Regions from separate parts of the Paenarthrobacter aromaticivorans genome, predicted to be linked through region 3. Evidence: riboswitches for the same ligand, from Rfam matches in the RefSeq annotation. Region 3 holds a riboswitch; each other region holds the start of a gene.

Region 1 (6,256 bases), 340 kb from region 3:
TTCCACCCGGACCGGATGGCTTCACGCATCCTGGACATGGGTGACGTACTGACCTTGATCGAACAGGCTGAGAAGGCCTGGGACAAGGACGAAGCTGCCCGGATGGCGAAGAAGTTCGCCGACCAGGAAGACTTCACCTTGGATGACTTCCTCGCGCAGATGCAGCAGATCCGCAACATGGGTTCCATGAAGAAGATGCTCATGATGATGCCGGGTGCCCAGAACATCCGCCAGCAGCTGGAGAACTTCGACGAACGCGAAATCGATCGCGTTGAGGCGATCGTCAGGTCCATGACGCCGCACGAGCGCGTAGCTCCCAAAATCATCAACGGCTCCCGCAGGGCCCGCATTGCAAAGGGTTCAGGTGTGCACGTCTCCGAGGTCAACGGCCTCCTGGAGCGCTTCGCCCAAGCCCAGAAAATGATGAAGAAGATGGCCCAGGGCGGTATGCCCGGTATGCCGGGCATGCCTGGAATGGGTGGCCCCGGCGGAGGCCGCAAGGGCGGCAAAAACGCTCCGAAGAAGAAGGCGCGCTCCGGCAACCCCGCAAAGGCAGCCCAGGAACTCCGGGACGCCGAGGCCAAACGGGCCAATGCGGCCTCGGCAGCCCCCACGGGAGCGGCGTTCGGCCAGGGCGCTGCGGACTTCGATCCGTCCACGCTGAACCTCCCCAAGGGCTTCGAGAAGTTCCTGGGCAAGTAACCCGGAACCTCCGACTCACTGTGACAGTTGGCGCCGTTGTGAATTCCCATAACGGCGCCAACTGCTTTTTGGCGGGGATGTCAGGGCTCTGGACTAGGGTGAATCCATGCACAAACAGCGCGTAGTCTTCGTCCACGGACTGGGGAGTTTTGGCGCCTCGGCATGGCCCAAGCAGCACGGCATGGCCCTGTCATATGACGCACTGTTCCTGCGCCGGCACGGCTTTGATCCCGTGGCTGAACCCATGGAATCAGACGTCGCTGCGGATGTCGGCATCGTGGTTGCTTCGCTGGTGGATTCTGGTGGCGGCCATGTGGTGGCGCATGAGCAAGGTGCAATCTCCGCCATGCTCGCAGCAGTTGAACGCCCGGACCTGATGCATTCACTGACACTGGTTGAACCGGCTTGTTTATCCCTGACAGCCGAGCTGCCTGCCACGACATTCCATCGTTCGCTCATGGAACCGCTGTTTGACGTGCGCAACCAGCTTAAGGACGCCGACTACGAACGCGAATACTTCAGGCGTGCATTTTCGGCCGAAGCCAGCGGGCCGGACACGCCCGAAGCTCGCCGTTCCGCACGTCGCCTCCGGCTGCAGGCACCTCCTTGGGAGGCGCCCCTGCACATAGTTCCGGGTGTACCTACCCTCGTCCTTACGGGCGGGTGGGAGCCACTGTACGAAGAAATCGCGGGGTACCTGGAGGACACCGGTGCCCTCCGCCGCGTAGCAGCTGGAGGGCACCGGCCCCAGGACTCGGTGGATGGAGACCGGATTATTCGCTCTTTTGTAGCCGATGTTGTCCGGACGAGGTCAGTTAAGGTTTCCTGAAGTCTCCGCCGTCCGGGTTGGGGGAAGCTGCAGCTCAGGCAGGTACACCTTGCCGCCTGACGCCAGGAATTCTTCGCTCTTTTCCCGCATGCCGTCGTAGATCCCGGCAATGGTGGCCTGCGCCTCGGCCGAACCGAACTCGTCCCTGATGTCCTGGCTGATGCGCATCGAGCAGAATTTAGGTCCGCACATCGAGCAGAAGTGCGCGGTCTTGGCAGGTTCGGCGGGAAGTGTTTCGTCGTGGAAGGCTTCTGCGGTAACCGGGTCCAGGGACAGTGCGAACTGGTCGCGCCAACGGAACTCGAACCTGGCCTTGGACAAAGCGTCGTCGCGTTCGTTTGCGCCCGGGTGTCCCTTGGCGAGGTCCGCTGCGTGCGCTGCGATCTTGTACGTGATCACACCGGTCTTCACATCGTCCTTGTTTGGCAGTCCAAGGTGTTCTTTGGGCGTCACGTAGCAGAGCATGGCCGTGCCATAGCGCGCAATTTCCGTTGCACCGATTGCCGATGTGATGTGGTCGTAGCCAGGAGCAACGTCCGTGACCAGCGGTCCCAAGGTGTAGAAGGGGGCACCTTTACAGAGTTCCTGTTGGCGTTCCACGTTCTCGCGGACCAAGTGGAAGGGAATATGCCCGGGTCCTTCAACCATCACCTGCACATCAAATTCCCAAGCGCGCTGGGTCAGCTCGGCAAGCGTATCGAGCTCAGCGAACTGCGCGGCGTCGTTGGCATCGGCTGTGGCGCCGGGACGCAGGCCGTCGCCCAACGAGAAGGCGACGTCGTACTTGGCAAAGATTTCGCAGAGCTCATCAAAATGCGTGTAGAGGAAGTTCTCCTCGTGGTGCGCCAGGCACCACCCCGCCATGATCGAGCCGCCGCGGGAGACGATTCCTGTCACACGGTTTGCCGTCAAGGGCACGTACCGCAGGAGCACTCCGGAGTGGATTGTCATGTAGTCAACGCCCTGTTCGCATTGCTCGATGACGGTATCCCGGAAAATTTCCCACGTGAGCTTGTTGGCTTCGCCGTTGACCTTCTCCAGGGCCTGGTAGATGGGTACAGTGCCGATCGGAACGGGGGAGTTGCGGATGATCCACTCGCGGGTTGTGTGGATGTCGTCGCCAGTGGACAAGTCCATGACGGTGTCGGCACCCCACTGGGTTGCCCATTGCAGCTTGTCAACTTCCTCGGCGATGGAACTGGTGACGGCCGAGTTTCCGATGTTGGCGTTGATTTTGACCAAGAAGGCCTTGCCAATGATCATGGGCTCGGATTCCGGGTGGTTGATGTTGTTGGGAATGATGGCGCGCCCGGCAGCCACTTCGCTGCGTACCAGTTCGACGTCACAATTCTCACGCAGTGCGACAAACTGCATTTCCGGCGTGATGATGCCTTGCTTTGCATAGTGCATCTGGGTGACCGTCTTACCTTCGACGGCGCGGCGGGGCACCGGTTGCGCCCCCTTCCACTCCTGGGATGCTGCACCGCGGCGTACCGCTGATTTGCCGTCGTCGAGCAGGTTCCTCTCCCGCCCGGAATATGCCTCGGTATCTCCCCGGGCTTCGATCCATCCGGTGCGGAACGGTTCCAGGCCCACCACGGGGTCGCTGCCCGGTCCGGCAGTTCGGTATACCTGCAGTGGTTCGTTGGCCTCACCGTTGGGGGAGGGCTCCAACGCAATCTCCGTAACGGGGACCCGGATACCATTTGCCGGGTCTTCCAACCAGGCCAACGAATGGGACTTCAGCGACTGCGTGACGGTTTCCGCCGCTTTTTCGCTGGTGTTGGTCTGGTTTTCGGCAGAGCTGTGCTGTGTTTTGGTGGTGCTCAAAGGATTACTCACTTCCTTCGCCGGCATTACCCGGACAGGTTCAACGGTCGCAGACTGCTTCAGTCCGATCTCAGCCCCTGCAGGGGCCCCCGTGTGGTCGTAGACGAAGCTACCACAGCTCCGATCGGCGTCCCAGTCACACCCGGTCGTGAGGATTGGCCCATGCCTGGCAGATTAGGCTTTTGCCATGGCCAACATCATCGAATTCACCGGTCCTGTGCTTGTCGCAGGAGACGAGCAACGACACGGACTGTGGTCCGTTGATGGCAAACTGACGTTCGACCGTCCCGTTGCCGCGCCCGATTCCACACTGGAGGGGTGGGTCCTTCCTGGTTTTGTAGACGCCCATTGCCATATTGGACTTGGCGTCGGCGGGGCGGTTGATGAGCAAACAACTCTTGCCCAGGCACAGGCGGACCTAAAAGCCGGCACATTGTTGATCCGTGACGCCGGCTCGCCAAGCGATACACGTTGGGTTCAGCGGCGGGAGGACCTCCCACGGCTGCTTCGTGCCGGACGCCACATCGCCCGGAGCCGGCGTTACCTGCGTGGCTTGGGCCACGAAGTGGAGCCGGGCGAGCTGGTGGAGACAGTCCGTAAGGAAGCCCGGGACGGGGACGGTTGGGTGAAACTAGTGGGCGACTGGATCGATCGCGGTGCCGGTGACCTCTCCGCCTCGTTTCCCGCGAACGTCGTAAGGGATGCCATCGCCGCCGCCCACGACGAAGGGGCCAGGGTGACGGCCCACTGCTTCGCTGAAGACACCATTGATGACATGCTCGACGCCGGGATTGACTGCATTGAGCATGCAACCGGCCTTTTGCCCCGGCATATTCCCCGCCTGGTGGAGCAGTCCGTCCCGATTGTTCCTACGTTGGTAAACATCGCGACTTTTCCGGATATCGCCGCCCAGGCCGCACCTAAGTTTCCGGTCTATGCCGAGCACATGACCCGGCTTTGGGAGCGGCGCCGAGAACGGGTGCTGGAGGCCTACCAAGCCGGTGTTTCCATCTATGCGGGAACTGACGCAGGGAGCGTGATCAAGCACGGCAGGATCGCTGACGAAATGAAGGAACTGCACGACGCCGGCCTGCCGCCCACTGCCGTTCTGGGCGCCGCCACATGGGGCGCACGGAAGTGGCTCGGAGCCGAGGGCATCAGCGAAGGGGCAAGTGCCGACGTCGTGCTTTGCCGGGATGATCCCAGGAAGAACCTCGCAACTGTGGCAAGCCTGAAGCATGTAGTCCTGCGCGGAAAACTGGTCTACTAGGAATAAATTGAAGCTTCAAGTAATTTAGATTAGTAGAACGTGCCGAAGGGCGGCCATCTATGAACCGGGAGCTTCACATGACGACGATATCCAACCAGGATCTCCTTCCTGCCGAACTCACCATGGGCACCGTCATGCTCAAGGTCGGCGATATGAGGGTAATGAGTGACTACTATCAGCGTGCCTTGGGCTTGGAGATCGTGGCCGAGCAGGATGGCGGGCTGTACCTCGGGCGCTTGGGCAAGCCTGTAGTCCACCTCGCTCCCGCTGCCGGCCTGCAGATTCCAGGCCGTGGGGAAGCGGGGCTTTTCCATACGGCCATCCTGTTCCAGGACCAGCCTTCCCTGGCGGCCACCATCGCCACTGCGGCAGAGTATGAACCGCGCGCCTTTGTAGGCAGTGCTGACCATTTGGTGAGCGAAGCGTTCTACTTCACTGATCCGGAAGGCAACGGCATCGAGCTCTATTACGACAAACCGCGCGATGTGTGGCAGTGGGATGGGAAGACCGTGGTGATGGACAATGTTGCCTTGCCGCCCCAGCGTTTCCTCCAGCAACACTTGAGTGAGGCCGCCGTGACTGGCCAGCGGGAAGCCGCAGCCGGCGTCGGGCACGTGCACCTTCAGGTAGGTGACGTACAGACCGCCCAGGATTTTTATGTGGACACGCTGGGTTTTGAGAGGACGGCGGGCTGGCACGGGCAGGCGTTGTTCGTATCTGCCGGCGGGTACCACCACCACATGGCGATGAACGTGTGGAACAGCCGAGGGGCTGGACCCCGAAAGGACACTCTGGGCCTGGGCGAAGTCTTGATCGAGGTGCCGTCCGCGGATGACGTCGCCGCACTGGCTGACCGGCTGAAGGTTGCGTCCGTGGCGAACCACCATACGGGCCTGGAGCTTCAGTTCGAAGACCCTTGGCGCAACAAGCTGCGCGTGGCAGTGCGCTAAGCATCCTCGCGCTGGCTTCCGCGAGCATGGGCAGGGACTGCATTAGGCTGGGCATTGACGGTATTTGCCCCCTTGGGCCTTGCCGCCGCCCCGTCAGCACGAACGAATGAGAGCACTCTCCATGGGCTTTGCCGAAATTTTTGTAGCCACCCACGATGAAGCACTCAAGAGGGCAGCTGCCTTGGATCGGGGCGCTGACGTTACCGGCCCCGCCGTCAGGATCGATGGCATCACCGACTTTGAGGTCGAACAATTGGGTGACCTTGCGGGTAAAGCCGTCCACGCTGCCGGCGCAGACTACGAACTGGCGCTGGTGGATGTCACCAGCGACGCCCTCCTTGGTGTTCCGGAGGCGATGGTGAGGGCGCTGGCCGAGTTGCTGACGTATGAAAGCGAAGGCGACGGGAACGTTCTTGACGACGTCGCTGCGGCGTGGGCGGCTCAGGACGACATGCCTTTTGGTGCGGACGAATCGCGTCAATACGTGCAGCAGTTGGCCGCCTTGGCCACTGACGTGGAAAAGGCGGAGCGGTCAGGGCTCTACGTTTGGTCTGTCTGACCGTTGTGGCCGGGAGTGGCGAAAGTCGTAATTACTTCCGGCATCTGGCACAATGGTCAGGTACTTGATTGGCGCGGCCCCTCTCTCCGTGCCCAAATCTTGTCCTTTCGAACCCC
Region 2 (6,256 bases), on a different contig from region 3:
AGACGAAACTGCGGAAACCCGGTCAACTGACGAGCTGGAGGATTCCAGCAGCCGTCGTCGTCGCCGGAGCCGCGGCCGGCGGGGCCGCCGCGGAACGGAACGCGATGAGACCGATTCCGAAGACGGCGCTGAGACTGAGGATGAAGAAGATGCTCCGGCAGCGGAAGCGCTCGAAGAGGGCGTCACGTCGCGTCGTCGCCGGCGTCGCCGCAGGGGTGACCAGGATCTTGAACTGACTGGCGGGTCCGACGACGACCCACCCAACACGGTGACCCGTGTCCGCGCGCCCCGCCCGATCACTGAGACGGCCCCGTCAAACCGGGTTACCAGCGTTAAGGGTTCCACCAGGCTTGAGGCTAAGAAGCAGCGCCGCCGCGAGTCCCGCGAGACCGGACGCCGCCGCCAGGTAATTACAGAGGCTGAGTTCCTTGCCCGCCGCGAGTCCGTGGATCGCCAGATGATCGTCCGCCAGCGCGACGACAGAATCCAGATCGCGGTTCTTGAAGACGGCGTATTGGCTGAGCACTTTGTGTCCAAGACCCAGCAGGACTCCCTCATTGGCAACGTGTACCTGGGCAAGGTCCAGAACGTCCTGCCCTCTATGGAGGCTGCTTTTGTTGACATCGGACGGGGCCGCAATGCGGTGTTGTATGCCGGTGAAGTGAACTGGGATGCAGTAAACCTTGAGGGCCAACCGCGCCGGATCGAGAATGCGCTGAAGTCCGGCGATTCCGTCCTGGTGCAGGTTACCAAGGACCCCGTTGGCCATAAGGGCGCCCGCCTCACCAGCCAGATTTCCCTTCCGGGCCGCTACCTTGTGTACGTGCCGGGCGGTTCCATGACCGGTATCTCGCGCAAACTGCCCGACGTCGAACGCAACCGCCTCAAGCGCATCCTCAAGGACCGCTTGCCGGAGAACGCCGGCGTCATTGTGCGCACGGCCGCAGAGGGTGCTTCCGAGGAAGAACTGACGCACGACATCAACCGTTTGCGCGCGCAGTGGGAAGGCATTGAAGGGCAGGCGTCCTCCACCAAGGTGCTGGCCCCGGAATTGCTCTACGGCGAGCCTGACCTGACCATCAAGGTGGTCCGGGATGTCTTCAATGAAGACTTCTCCAAGCTGATCGTTTCCGGCGACGACGCGTGGGACACCATTGAGGCTTACGTCACCTACGTTGCTCCCGACTTGGTGGGCCGCCTTGAGAAGTGGACCAAGGATCAGGACATCTTTGCTGCCTGGCGGATCGACGAGCAGATCCACAAGGCACTGGAGCGCAAGGTTTTCCTTCCGTCTGGTGGTTCCCTTGTCATCGACCGCACCGAAGCCATGACCGTGGTGGACGTCAACACAGGTAAGTTCACCGGCAGCGGTGGAAACCTGGAAGAAACCGTCACCAAGAACAACCTTGAAGCGGCCGAGGAAGTAGTTCGCCAGCTGCGCCTGCGTGATATCGGTGGCATCATCGTCATCGACTTCATCGATATGGTCCTCGAATCGAACCGTGACCTGGTGCTCCGCCGATTGGTGGAATGCCTGGGCCGTGACCGCACCAAGCACCAAGTGGCCGAAGTGACGTCGCTGGGCCTGGTGCAGATGACGCGCAAGCGCATGGGCACAGGCCTGCTTGAGGTGTTTGGTGAGCAGTGCGAGCACTGCGCCGGGCGCGGTGTCGTCACCCATGACGAGCCCGTGGAACACCGACGCGCCAACGTCGTTGCTGCCGAGCACCACCGTCCGCACGCCGAACCCCAACAGCCTGCTGCGCGCACGGATCGCAAGCGTCGCCGTGGGAAAGGTGGGGGAGCCGCAATGGCCGAAGTGCCCCCTACGCTCCACAGCACGCCTGCCGCCCCCGCGGCTCCGGCGGCCACTGAGTCCGTGGACCCGGTCCGCCAGGCCAAGGCTGAGGCCACCAGGGCAGCTCTTGCCACCATCGCCGCCGCAGCGCATGCCGCCCACTTGCACGATGATGAGGTTCACCGTGCGGAGGAGCAAGCCCGCGCAGGAGGCCAGCAGGGTCACACGGATGAATCCGCCCCTGAAGCTGCAACCGGCGATGCCGGGGTACCGGCTGCACGTGATGCCGCCAGTCATGACGCTGCGGTTCGGGAAGCACGCTCCACCCCAGTTCTGCGTTTCGGTGGCGAAGAAGTGGCTCTTCCGTTTGTGGAGCACCACGAGGAATCACCTGCCGGCAAGCCGGCCATGAGCCTGGACCTGTTGGCAGAGGCATTTTCGCACCTCGGTGCCGCACCGGCTGCAGAGGAAGAGGCGTCTTCGGTTTCCGAACCTGCGACTGCTTCCGCGGTTTCCCCGGCCAGTTCTCCTGCTGTCACTGAGGATGAGCACGATCATTCATCGCGTTCCCGTGGCCGTCGCGGCCGAAGGAACCGCAGTGCCAGCAGGGCGCAGGGTGCCGCCAACGAAACCAGTGTGGAACATCACGACGTAACTGCTGCCGCCGCAGGTGGATCGGCCCATGAGGCCAAGGCGCCGGCAGCAGAAGAGCCTGCCAAAAAGAAGGTAGCTGACGAGCCCATCATCCTTGGGGTGGGAGTTCCTGCTTCCGAGTTGTAAGCACGGCACACGCCACTAAGCAGTGACATGGTCGTAGAGCAATAAGAGTCCCGCAGCATCCGTTTCGGCGGATGCTGCGGGACTCTTTCGTTGCTGCCAGTCACATCCATTCCCGGAGGCCGTCCGGTTCCCGGGCCGACGGGCTTACGGGCTACGCTAGGAAACTGACACGGGGTGCCGGGCACTGGGCCTGGCTGAGATCCAGACCCGTTGAACCTGTCCGGTTAGCACCGGCGAAGGGATGTCCACCATGGCTTCATCGTCGAATTCCGCCGTCTACCCCGTTGGTATCGGAGCAGTTCCGGCCCGGCCACATCCGCGTGTGCTCAGCATTGCAGGCTCGGATCCTTCTGGCGGCGCCGGAATCCAGGCAGACCTGAAGAGCATCGCAGCGCACGGTGGCTATGGCATGGCTGCCATTACGGCTTTGACGGCCCAAAACACCCTGGGCGTCAGCGCTGTTCATGTTCCGCCCGTGGAGTTCCTCCGTCAGCAACTGGACGCGATCAGTAGCGATATTGACATTGATGCGGTCAAGATCGGGATGTTGGGTGACGCGGCCGTCATCGACGAAGTCCGCAGTTGGCTCGAAGAGGTGCGTCCCGCCGTCGTGGTCCTTGACCCGGTGATGGTAGCCACCAGCGGCGACCGTCTTCTGCATGAGACCGCCGAAGCATCTCTGCGCAGCCTCTTGCCGTTGGCGGATCTCATCACCCCAAACCTTCCCGAACTGGCGATGTTGTTAGGTGAGCCAGAAGCCCCGGACTGGGCGACGGCGCTTGACCAAGGCAAGCGACTGGCTGCTGAGTGCGGAACGACCGTTTTGTTGAAGGGTGGCCACTTGGCAGGAAACGACTGTCCGGATGCGCTGGTCAACACGAGCGGTTTGCTGCGCCAGGACGTCATCGAGGTGCCGGGGACCCGAGTGGATACCAGGAACAGCCACGGAACAGGGTGCTCGCTTTCCTCGGCATTGGCCACGGTCCAAGCCCGCACGGACGATTGGGAGGCATCGCTCCGCGAGGTCAAGCCGTGGCTGCTGCAGGCCCTCGCGACGGCCGACGGCCTCAAGGTAGGCAAGGGTAGCGGGCCGGTCCACCACTTCCATCACCTGGAGCCAGCGCTGAATCCTGCCGGGAAATCCGGCGACTTTGCCGCGCGGCTGTGGGCCGAAGCTGTACCTGAATTGGAGGCAATATACGGCCTCGCTTTCATTCAGGGCCTGCAGTCGGGGCGTCTGCCGGAGCCCCAGTTCAATTACTACCTCGCCCAGGACGCCATCTACCTGAACGGCTATTCCCGGGTTTTGGCGCGTGCGGGTGCGCTTGCCCCCACGGAAGAAGAACAGCTCTTCTGGGCAAAATCATCGCAACTCTGCCTTGAGGTCGAGTCCGAACTCCACCGGGACTGGCTGAGCACGCGTCCGGCTTCAACAGAAACCGGACCCATGACAAGGTCGTACGTGGACCACCTGCTGGCGACATCGGCTTCGGGCAGTTACGCCGTTTTGCTGGCGGCAATCCTGCCCTGCTACTGGCTGTACGCGGAGGTAGGGCAGCAACTTCACGCGGCGTATGTCCAAGCCGGCGCTCCCAGCGACCACCCTTATGCCGCATGGCTGAAGACATACGCGGACGAGGAGTTTGCTGCCGCAACCCGGAAGGCGATCGACTTTACCGATGCTGCGGCAGCTGGCGCCTCTGCGCAGGAACGCAAGGCCATGGTTGAGGCCTTCGCCCAGTCCTGCCGCTACGAAACGGCCTTCTTCGATGCCCCCAGGCTCTTCGCCTAAGCAGGGTTTCCGAGGTTGCCGAGTGGAACAAATCCACAAAGCTCCAGCGCGTCGCGGGCCAAACCGCAGTATCGCCGTGCAAATCCTGTAGGCTGTATGGGCACGGTGCCGGGAGAGTCCGTTACAACTGGTGGCGCAAGTCACTCGATAGCCTCCGGACCCGGCCTCATTTGCAGCTGAAGGTCAAACTAGCGTAATCTTGATCTTCGGTGCTTACGCCAACACTTGGGTTATGCCCCTTGGAATTGTTCATGGGATGACTCGCGGGCTTCGATCTGAAGTCCACGGCGTTGAGGCACAGCGCGAACCAAGCCTGATTCCGGTTCAAGGTTCCGCACGCAAATTTAGTAAGAAACGTCGAGAGAAGTGAGTACCCAAGTGGTGTACGCGATTGTCCGCGCAGGCGGCCGCCAAGAAAAAGTTTCCGTTGGAGACTACGTAACGCTGAACCGCGTCCCCGGTGGAGCCGGCAGCACGCTTGAGCTGCCCGCCTTGCTCCTGGTTGACGGCGACAAGGTCACGTCCGCTGCCGCGGACCTGGCCAAGGTCACGGTCACGGCTGAGATCCTTGAGGACCTTCGCGGTCCCAAGATCGTCATCCAGAAGTTCAAGAACAAGACCGGCTACAAGAAGCGCCAGGGTCACCGTCAGGAACTGACCAAGATCAAGATCACGAGCATCAAGTAACTTTCGTTACTCTGTTCAGATTTTCAGTTTCCCCAGAAATTTAGAGGCAGGCATTTCACATGGCACACAAAAAAGGCGCGAGCTCCACTCGCAACGGTCGTGACTCCAACGCACAGCGCCTCGGCGTCAAGCGTTTCGGTGGCCAGGTAGTTTCCGCAGGCGAGATCATCGTTCGCCAGCGTGGAACCCACTTCCACCCGGGTGCAGGCGTCGGCCGCGGTGGCGACGACACCCTGTTCGCACTCGAGGCCGGTGCGGTTGAGTTTGGTACTCGCCGCGGTCGTCGCGTAGTGAACATCGTTGCTGCTGCAGCTGCAGAGTAACAACAAGTTCTGAACCGGTGGAGCGGGCCAAACGGCCCGCTCCACCGTTCTTTTAACCGCATTACAATCGATTAGGGCGCTTATGGCGCTCTGGTTTTTGCAACAGCGCTGGCAACAGCAAGAGGAGATTCACGTGGCGAGCTTTGTAGACCGGGTAGTCCTGCACGTATCCGGCGGAACCGGCGGCCACGGCTGTGTCTCTGTCAAGCGGGAAAAGTTCAAGCCACTCGGTGGTCCTGACGGCGGCAACGGTGGCAATGGTGGAGACGTCATCCTTCGGGTTTCCGCGCAGACCACCACCCTGTTGGACTATCACCACGCCCCCCACCGCCACGCCACCAACGGTGGCCCTGGCATGGGCGATTGGCGCGGCGGCAAGAACGGCGAAACCTTGATCCTTCCTGTGCCGGACGGCACCGTGGTGAAGACCAAGGACGGCGAAGTCCTGGCTGACCTCGTTGGCGAGGGCACCGAATATGTTGCGGCTGCAGGTGGCCAGGGAGGCCTTGGAAATGCCTCGCTTTCGTCCCAGAAGCGCCGTGCGCCCGGCTTTGCGCTGCTGGGCATCGAAGGCGAATCCAGCGACATCGTCCTGGAGCTGAAGTCCATCGCCGATATCGCTTTGGTCGGATTCCCGTCCGCAGGAAAGTCCAGCCTCATTGCAGCGATGTCAGCTGCACGGCCCAAGATTGCCGATTACCCCTTCACCACTCTCATTCCCAACCTTGGCGTTGTCCAGGCCGGCGACATCCGTTTTACTATCGCGGATGTGCCCGGACTGATCGAGGGCGCCAGCGAGGGCAAGGGCCTTGGCCACAACTTCCTGCGCCACGTGGAGCGCTGCGCGGCCCTGGTGCACGTCCTGGACTGCGGAAC
Region 3 (6,256 bases):
TACAGCAATGCTGGAGATCCCAGCCCGCCGGCACCGATGACAAGAACTTTCGCATTCTTAAGCCTGCGTTGGCCCAGAGCGCCGATTTCCGGAATGATGAGATGCCGGGAGTACCGTTCCACCTCGGCCGGCGTTAGTGCGGCGGCCGGTTCAACGAGGGGTGGCAGGACAGCGGGCGCGGGGTGGGCAGCAAGAATTGAGGCCATACCCCAATGTATGCCTGCCGATGCCGCCCGGTCATATTACCCACCGGTACAGTGGTCATAACTGCAAAGGAAAGGCGGCAGACTGTGGCTGACGGCACACGGGCAAACGATGGAGCACCAGCGAAGCAAGAACGGACTGGTTCGACGCGTTCAGCGAGGTTGCCCCGGGACGAGCGCCGCGCACAACTGCTTAACGCCGCGTTGGAAGTTTTCGTCTCCAACGGCTTCCACGGCGCCGCCATGGACGAAATTGCCGAGACAGCGCATGTGAGCAAGCCGGTCCTATATCAGCACTTCCCTTCCAAGCGCGAGTTGTACATGGCGCTGCTGGACAGCCACCTGGCCGCCCTGACCGATTTGATGCTCAACGCCCTGAACTCCACCACGGATAACAAAGAGCGCGTGAAGGCAGTCATGCGGGCCTACTACAGGTTCATTGCCGACGACGACCAAGCCCACCGCCTGGTTTTCGAGTCTGACCTCATTAATGACCCCGATGTCAGCTCGCGCTTGGAGACGTTCAACAAAACGTTCGCCGACGCCGTGGCCCACGTCATCGCCGAGGACACCAAATTGCCTCCTCTGGAGGCACAGCTCCTGGGCCGGGGACTGGCAGGAATGGCGCAGGTCAGCGCCCGCTACTGGCTGGAAACCGATGGAAACCTGGACCTCGATGTAGCCAGTGATCTGATCTATCGTTTAGCTTGGCGCGGAATCAGTCGATTCCCCAAAGAGTCCTAGGCTACAAATAGAGGACTGACTTAAAACTTGATTGGCTTGGAGGCCTTGCTGTGGAAGTAAAGATCGGCATTCAGAATGTTGGCCGTGAAATTGTGCTCGAATCCGCACTCGATGCTGATGCTGTAGCCAAGATCGTCGGAGAGGCCATCTCCAAGGGTTCGGACCTGCGGCTCACGGATGAGAAGGGCCGCCAGATCATCGTTCCGGGCAGCGTGTTGGGCTACGTTGAAATTGGTGCCGAGGAAGTCCGCCGCGTCGGCTTCGGCGCACTCTAGCGGTTCCCGGCTACAGCTGCCGCTAAGGAGTCTCCATGCTTTCACTCGTTGTGGTGGTTCTTGCCACCATCGCTACAGGCTTCATCGTGTGGGCAAATGACAAGCGACACGGCAAGTACGGCGTTGCATTGCCGGCGGGCGTTTCGGCAACCGTGGGCGTGCTGAGCTGGATAGCTTTCATCATGGCCGGCTTTGGTTACCAGCCCGGGCTGACCTGGATCCCCTGGATCCTCCCTATCGTGTTGGGGACGGTCATCGCGATTGCCGTTGTGGTCTTTCTGGGCCGCAAGCGCACCCAGCATGACACCGCCGCCCTCACCAAAGCCCTGAGGCTCTAGGCGCTGGTCGCTCTCAAACGACGCTGTTCAGTCTTAAATGGCTCTGGCCATCACCCGTGGGTGATGGCCAGAGCCATTTAACCTTCTGTCCCGTTCAAGCTCCTGGGTAGCGATCCGGCTGCGCCGCGGCACCTGATGCGGCTGCGGCCTCGCTCACGGCGGCCGCAGCGGCGACGTCGCGTTGGGTCACCTGGCCGCCGGCGTCGTGGGAAACGTAACGCAGGAACACCCTGTTGTAACGCCAGTCAAGATCCGGATGGTGGTTCTGTTCCTCGGCGATCTGGCCAATGGCGGCAATGAGCGCCAAGGCGTCCGCCGCCGTCGAGGTTTTGAACACCGTCACCAGGCCGTCCTGGAGCCTCCAGTCCGGAAGGTCCTTGAGGGCGGCCTCCATAGCGACCTGGGTCAATGGCTCTTTCCTGTCAGCCACAACGGCTCCTTCATTCAGAGGAACTCTGCCCGGCCTTCCATGGCCGATGACGCGAGGGCGTGCTCCCGGCGCGGGATACGGCCTGCCTGCTTGGCCAGCCTACCGGCGATCACCGCGTGTTTGAAGGCTTCGCCCATCTGCACCGGATTCTGCGCACGGGTCACAGCTGTTGCCAGCAGGACAGCATCGCAGCCCAGCTCCATGGCAAGCGCGGCATCAGAGGCGGTCCCGATGCCGGCGTCAAGCACTACCGGCACGGAGGCCCGGGACACGATCAGTTCGATGTTGTGCGGGTTCAGGATGCCCAGCCCCGTCCCAATAGGCGAGCCGAGGGGCATGACTGCCGTGGCACCCAGGTTTTCCAGCCGGAGCGCAAGGACAGGATCGTCATTGGTGTAGGCGAAGACCTTGAAGCCACGGTTCACCAGCTGTTCCGTTGCCTCCACGAGTTCCACCGCGTCCGGAAGGAGCGTGTGTTCATCGGCGATGACTTCCAGCTTCACCCAGTCCGTCTCCAGCGCCTCCCGGGCGAGCTCTGCCGTCATCACTGCGTCCTTGGCAGTAAAACAGCCAGCGGTGTTGGGCAGGACCCGGATGTTGTGATCCAGCAGGAGTTGAAACAGTGAACCTGTCTCGGCCGGTGAGTATCGCCGCATTGCCACAGTGGTCAGTTCCGTTCCTGACGCCAGGAGGGCTGCTCCCAGCCCATCCAGACTCGGCGCACCACCGGTACCCATGATCAGGCGGGAGCCGAATTCGACGCCGTCGATCACTAAAGCATCAGTGCGGATCTCAGTATTTGCTGCGGTCATTTTCAGCCTCCCTGGACTGCGGTTACGAGTTCGAGTTCGTCTCCATCGGCGAGCGCAGTCGCTGCCCATTGGCTGCGCGGCACTACCTCGGAATTACGTGCGACGGCGACACCCAGCTTGCCGCCGTCGGCTGCCTGTCCCCGGTGGTCCAGGACGCGGCCTGTGATGGCGCTGACCAGCGTGCTGACTGATGCGTCGTCCGCCACGGCGTGATCGGAGCCGTTGAGTTTGATGTTCATGGTGTGTCCTTGATTGCTGGTTGGAGGCGGTGATCCCGCGTTGCCGTGAATCGATCGGGCCGGAAAATGGACCATCGGGGGTCGGCTGAGCCGCTGATCAGCCCGCCTACGATTTTGGCGGCCACAGGCGTCAACAGGACGCCGTGGCGGAAGAACCCGGTTGCGATCACGAGACCGTCGATAGTGCCTTCGGGCCCAGTAACGCGTCCCAGTAATGGTGCGTTGTCAGGAGTCCCGGGCCGTGCGCGAGCTGTCGCCTCCAACAGTTCCAGTTCCGCTACCGACGGAACCAACACCTGTGCATCCCGCAGCAGTTGGTAGACGCCACCGGCGGACACTGCATTGGTGGATACCGATAGTCCGTCCTCGCGCTGGGTGGCTCCAATCACCACCGTGCCATCATCCCGGGGCACGATGTAGACCGGCACCCCGCGGACCATGCCCCGGACGGTGGATGTGATCAGGGGCTGGAGGTGTTGGGGAACGCGCAGCCTGAGAATGTCGCCATAAACGGGCCGCAGGGGCAGATTGAGGCCCTCGGGGAGATTGCCGATCCTTGCTGCGTCGAGTCCGCAGGCCACTACAGTCTCCGAAGCCAAAATGACGACGCCGGAGTCCGTTTTGGTGCCGGGATACAGTTCGACCCCCGAGACCCGGTCCCCATCCCAGAGCAACCGGGATGCTTGGAACGGCAGGGCGAAACCGTCTTCAGCCCCGGAAACCCACGTTGCATCACTTGGTCCGTGGGCTGACAATCCTTCCAGGAGGCATCGTGCAAGGCGCCGAGGATCCACCTGGTGATCGGCTGGTATGTCGAAGGCACAGGAGATCTGTGGGCTCAGCAGAGGCTCACGCTCACGCGCTTCCCGCAATGACAAGGGCTCCACGTGCAGCCCCGCGGCCTGCTGCACGATGCGGAGGTCTGCCAGCGCGCGACGGTCCGCGGCGTCGGCACCAACGGCAATGGTCGACGTCGTGCGGTATCCGGTGGCTGATTCGCTGCCCTGGACGCTCCGGATGAAAGCGGGCCACAGTTGCGAGGATTCCAGCATGAGTTCCAGGAGGTCTTCCTCCTGGTAGTGGAGCTCACTCACCGGAGCCAGCATCCCGGCGGCAGCGAACGTCGCACCCGATGCAGGGGTGGGATCAATGAGGACCACGGAGCGGCCCTGGCGGCGGGCTTCGTGCGCGATGCCAAGGCCAATGATGCCGCCACCAATCACGGCCACATCTGCATGCAAGGGGTTTTGGCGGGATTCTGCCATATGTTTCCTTCCCTACGCCGGTATTAGCCGGATCAGGTCAAGCGGTCGGCGCTGAAGCCCTCTCAGCCGGACGGTCATATGACGCTGTCACGGCTCCCGCAGTACGTGCCCAGTTTAGAGGAACTACTCTGGTTTCCATGACCCAGCATGATGTCCACACCACTGCCCGTCTCTACTTGTGCACCGATGCCCGCAAACGGCAGGGCGATTTTGAAGACTTCGTCGACGCCGCGTTCGAGGGCGGCGTAGACATCATCCAGCTTCGCGACAAGACGCTCGAGGCCGCCGAAGAGCTTGAGGTCCTGGAGGTTCTGCACGACGTTGCCCAACGGCACGGGCGGCTGTGGGCCGTCAACGACCGCGCCGATGTTGCCAGTATTTCCGGGGCTCCGGTGTTCCATATCGGGCAAAAGGACATCCCCCTGCGCGCCGCACGTCACCTCCTCCACGACCGCACCGTGATCGGCCTCTCCACCCATACGCCGGAGCAGGTTGACGCCGCCATAACGGCCTCCCCTGGCAGGAGTGGACTGGATTATTTCTGTGTTGGTCCGGTGTGGGCAACGCCCACAAAGCCTGGTCGTGACGCAGTTGGGCTGGACCTGGTCACATATGCCGCGGAAGCCGTAAAACGCGCAGACGAGGAAACTGTTGGTGGCGTGCTGCTTCCCTGGTTCGCGATCGGTGGCATCGACCTCAGCAACGTTGAACAGGTGGTTGCCGCAGGAGCGAGCCGGATCGTCGTCGTGCGGGCCATCACTGAAGCGGAGGACCCGACGGCGGCAGGCAAGGCGCTGCTGGGAGCCCTCGACGCCGGCTAGACAGTCGGCTCGGACTTGGGCGGCGGCTAGGGCGGGTCGAAGCCTAAGCCGTCAGTCCAAGCCCCGACATCCGGCGCCCGTGCCGCTCGGCAAGCTCAGCGGTGAGTGCCCTGACTGCTGCTCGGGCATCCCCTCCGGCCTTGAGGAGCGGTCCCAGGTCGGGATGTTCCATGCCGACTCGTTGGGCTTGGGTAAGTGCCTCACCGACAAGGCGGCGACCCCACAAAGCCAGTCGCGATGACAGGCGCGGGTCATCCGCCAGTGCGCGCCGCAGGAGGATACGGAGCACTTCCGTGGCTTGGTCGGCGGAGGCAACCTTCTGGACAAAGAGTTGCGTCCCGGCATCAAGGAATGAGGCGACCATGCGGTAGAAGTCCGAAGACACGGTGTCGATCACATACGCCTTCATGACGGATTCAAACCAGTCCGCTGGCCTCGTTCGCTCATGGAAGTGGTCAAACGAACGCTGGAACGGAAGCATGGCCTCTTCGGCGTCGAGTCCCATCTCCGAGAGCCGGCTGCTGATCATGGCGAAGTTTCCGTAGGCACCCACAGCGATCTTCGCCAGCACTGCCCTGTCATGGAGCGTGGGAGCGTACCGGGAGTCGAAAGACAGCCGGCCAAACGCCGAGAGCTCGCCGTATGCCATGGCTCCCAACAGCTCCGAGGAGAGGCGCTGGACACGAGCATTATCGTCCAAGGAAGTGCTCATGGTCCAAGACTATCCAGCGATTTCGGGCTAACCTGATTTTCGTGTCACATCATCGGATTTCGCCCAACGTCGACGACTCGTCGGACCAGCTCGCGGAGGCATTTGCAGCCCTCCGGACCGAACTGGAGCTCCCGGGCGAGTATCCGGCCGAAGCCGTGGCGGAAGCCCGGAAAGCAGTAGAAAACCACACGCTGCCGGACCGTGACCTCAGGGACATTCCGTTTGTGACCATCGATCCAGCCACGTCCACCGACCTGGACCAAGCGGTATTCATTGAACGTGCCGGTGACGGTTACAAAGTCCTCTACGCAATCGCGGACGTGCCATCCTTTGTGGCTCCCGGCGGGGCGCTCGATGCCGAAACCCGGCAACGGGGACAAACGTTTTACGCTCCTGACGGGAGGATCCCGCTGCACC

The links. A riboswitch is a leader RNA that binds a small molecule or an ion and turns the genes downstream of it on or off. The one in region 3 is predicted to bind thiamine pyrophosphate.
Region 1: another riboswitch for thiamine pyrophosphate. It lies ahead of thiC (phosphomethylpyrimidine synthase ThiC); the one in region 3 lies ahead of KSW38_RS08285 (FAD-dependent oxidoreductase).
Region 2: another riboswitch for thiamine pyrophosphate. It lies ahead of KSW38_RS13760 (bifunctional hydroxymethylpyrimidine kinase/phosphomethylpyrimidine kinase); the one in region 3 lies ahead of KSW38_RS08285 (FAD-dependent oxidoreductase).

The regions. Positions count from the first base shown of each region.
Region 1 is NZ_JAHOPC010000003.1:16,745-23,000, reverse strand. It holds gene ffh (signal recognition particle protein) at 1-702, shown strand, start outside; gene KSW38_RS06795 (alpha/beta fold hydrolase) at 809-1,531, shown strand; gene thiC (phosphomethylpyrimidine synthase ThiC) at 1,514-3,361, opposite strand; TPP riboswitch at 3,357-3,464, opposite strand; gene KSW38_RS06785 (amidohydrolase family protein) at 3,549-4,631, shown strand; gene KSW38_RS06780 (VOC family protein) at 4,709-5,581, shown strand; gene KSW38_RS06775 (hypothetical protein) at 5,688-6,140, shown strand.
Region 2 is NZ_JAHOPC010000008.1:60,875-67,130, forward strand. It holds gene KSW38_RS13755 (Rne/Rng family ribonuclease) at 1-2,578, shown strand, start outside; TPP riboswitch at 2,739-2,837, shown strand; gene KSW38_RS13760 (bifunctional hydroxymethylpyrimidine kinase/phosphomethylpyrimidine kinase) at 2,829-4,370, shown strand; gene rplU (50S ribosomal protein L21) at 4,749-5,057, shown strand; gene rpmA (50S ribosomal protein L27) at 5,117-5,380, shown strand; gene obgE (GTPase ObgE) at 5,514-6,256, shown strand, end outside.
Region 3 is NZ_JAHOPC010000003.1:360,141-366,396, forward strand. It holds gene moeB (molybdopterin-synthase adenylyltransferase MoeB) at 1-206, opposite strand, end outside; gene KSW38_RS08255 (TetR/AcrR family transcriptional regulator) at 213-947, shown strand; gene KSW38_RS08260 (DUF3107 domain-containing protein) at 998-1,222, shown strand; gene KSW38_RS08265 (cytochrome c-type biogenesis protein) at 1,258-1,560, shown strand; gene KSW38_RS08270 (4a-hydroxytetrahydrobiopterin dehydratase) at 1,655-1,990, opposite strand; gene KSW38_RS08275 (thiazole synthase) at 2,005-2,802, opposite strand; gene thiS (sulfur carrier protein ThiS) at 2,805-3,041, opposite strand; gene KSW38_RS08285 (FAD-dependent oxidoreductase) at 3,038-4,306, opposite strand; TPP riboswitch at 4,299-4,416, opposite strand; gene thiE (thiamine phosphate synthase) at 4,444-5,127, shown strand; gene KSW38_RS08295 (ferritin-like fold-containing protein) at 5,171-5,839, opposite strand; gene KSW38_RS08300 (RNB domain-containing ribonuclease) at 5,881-6,256, shown strand, end outside.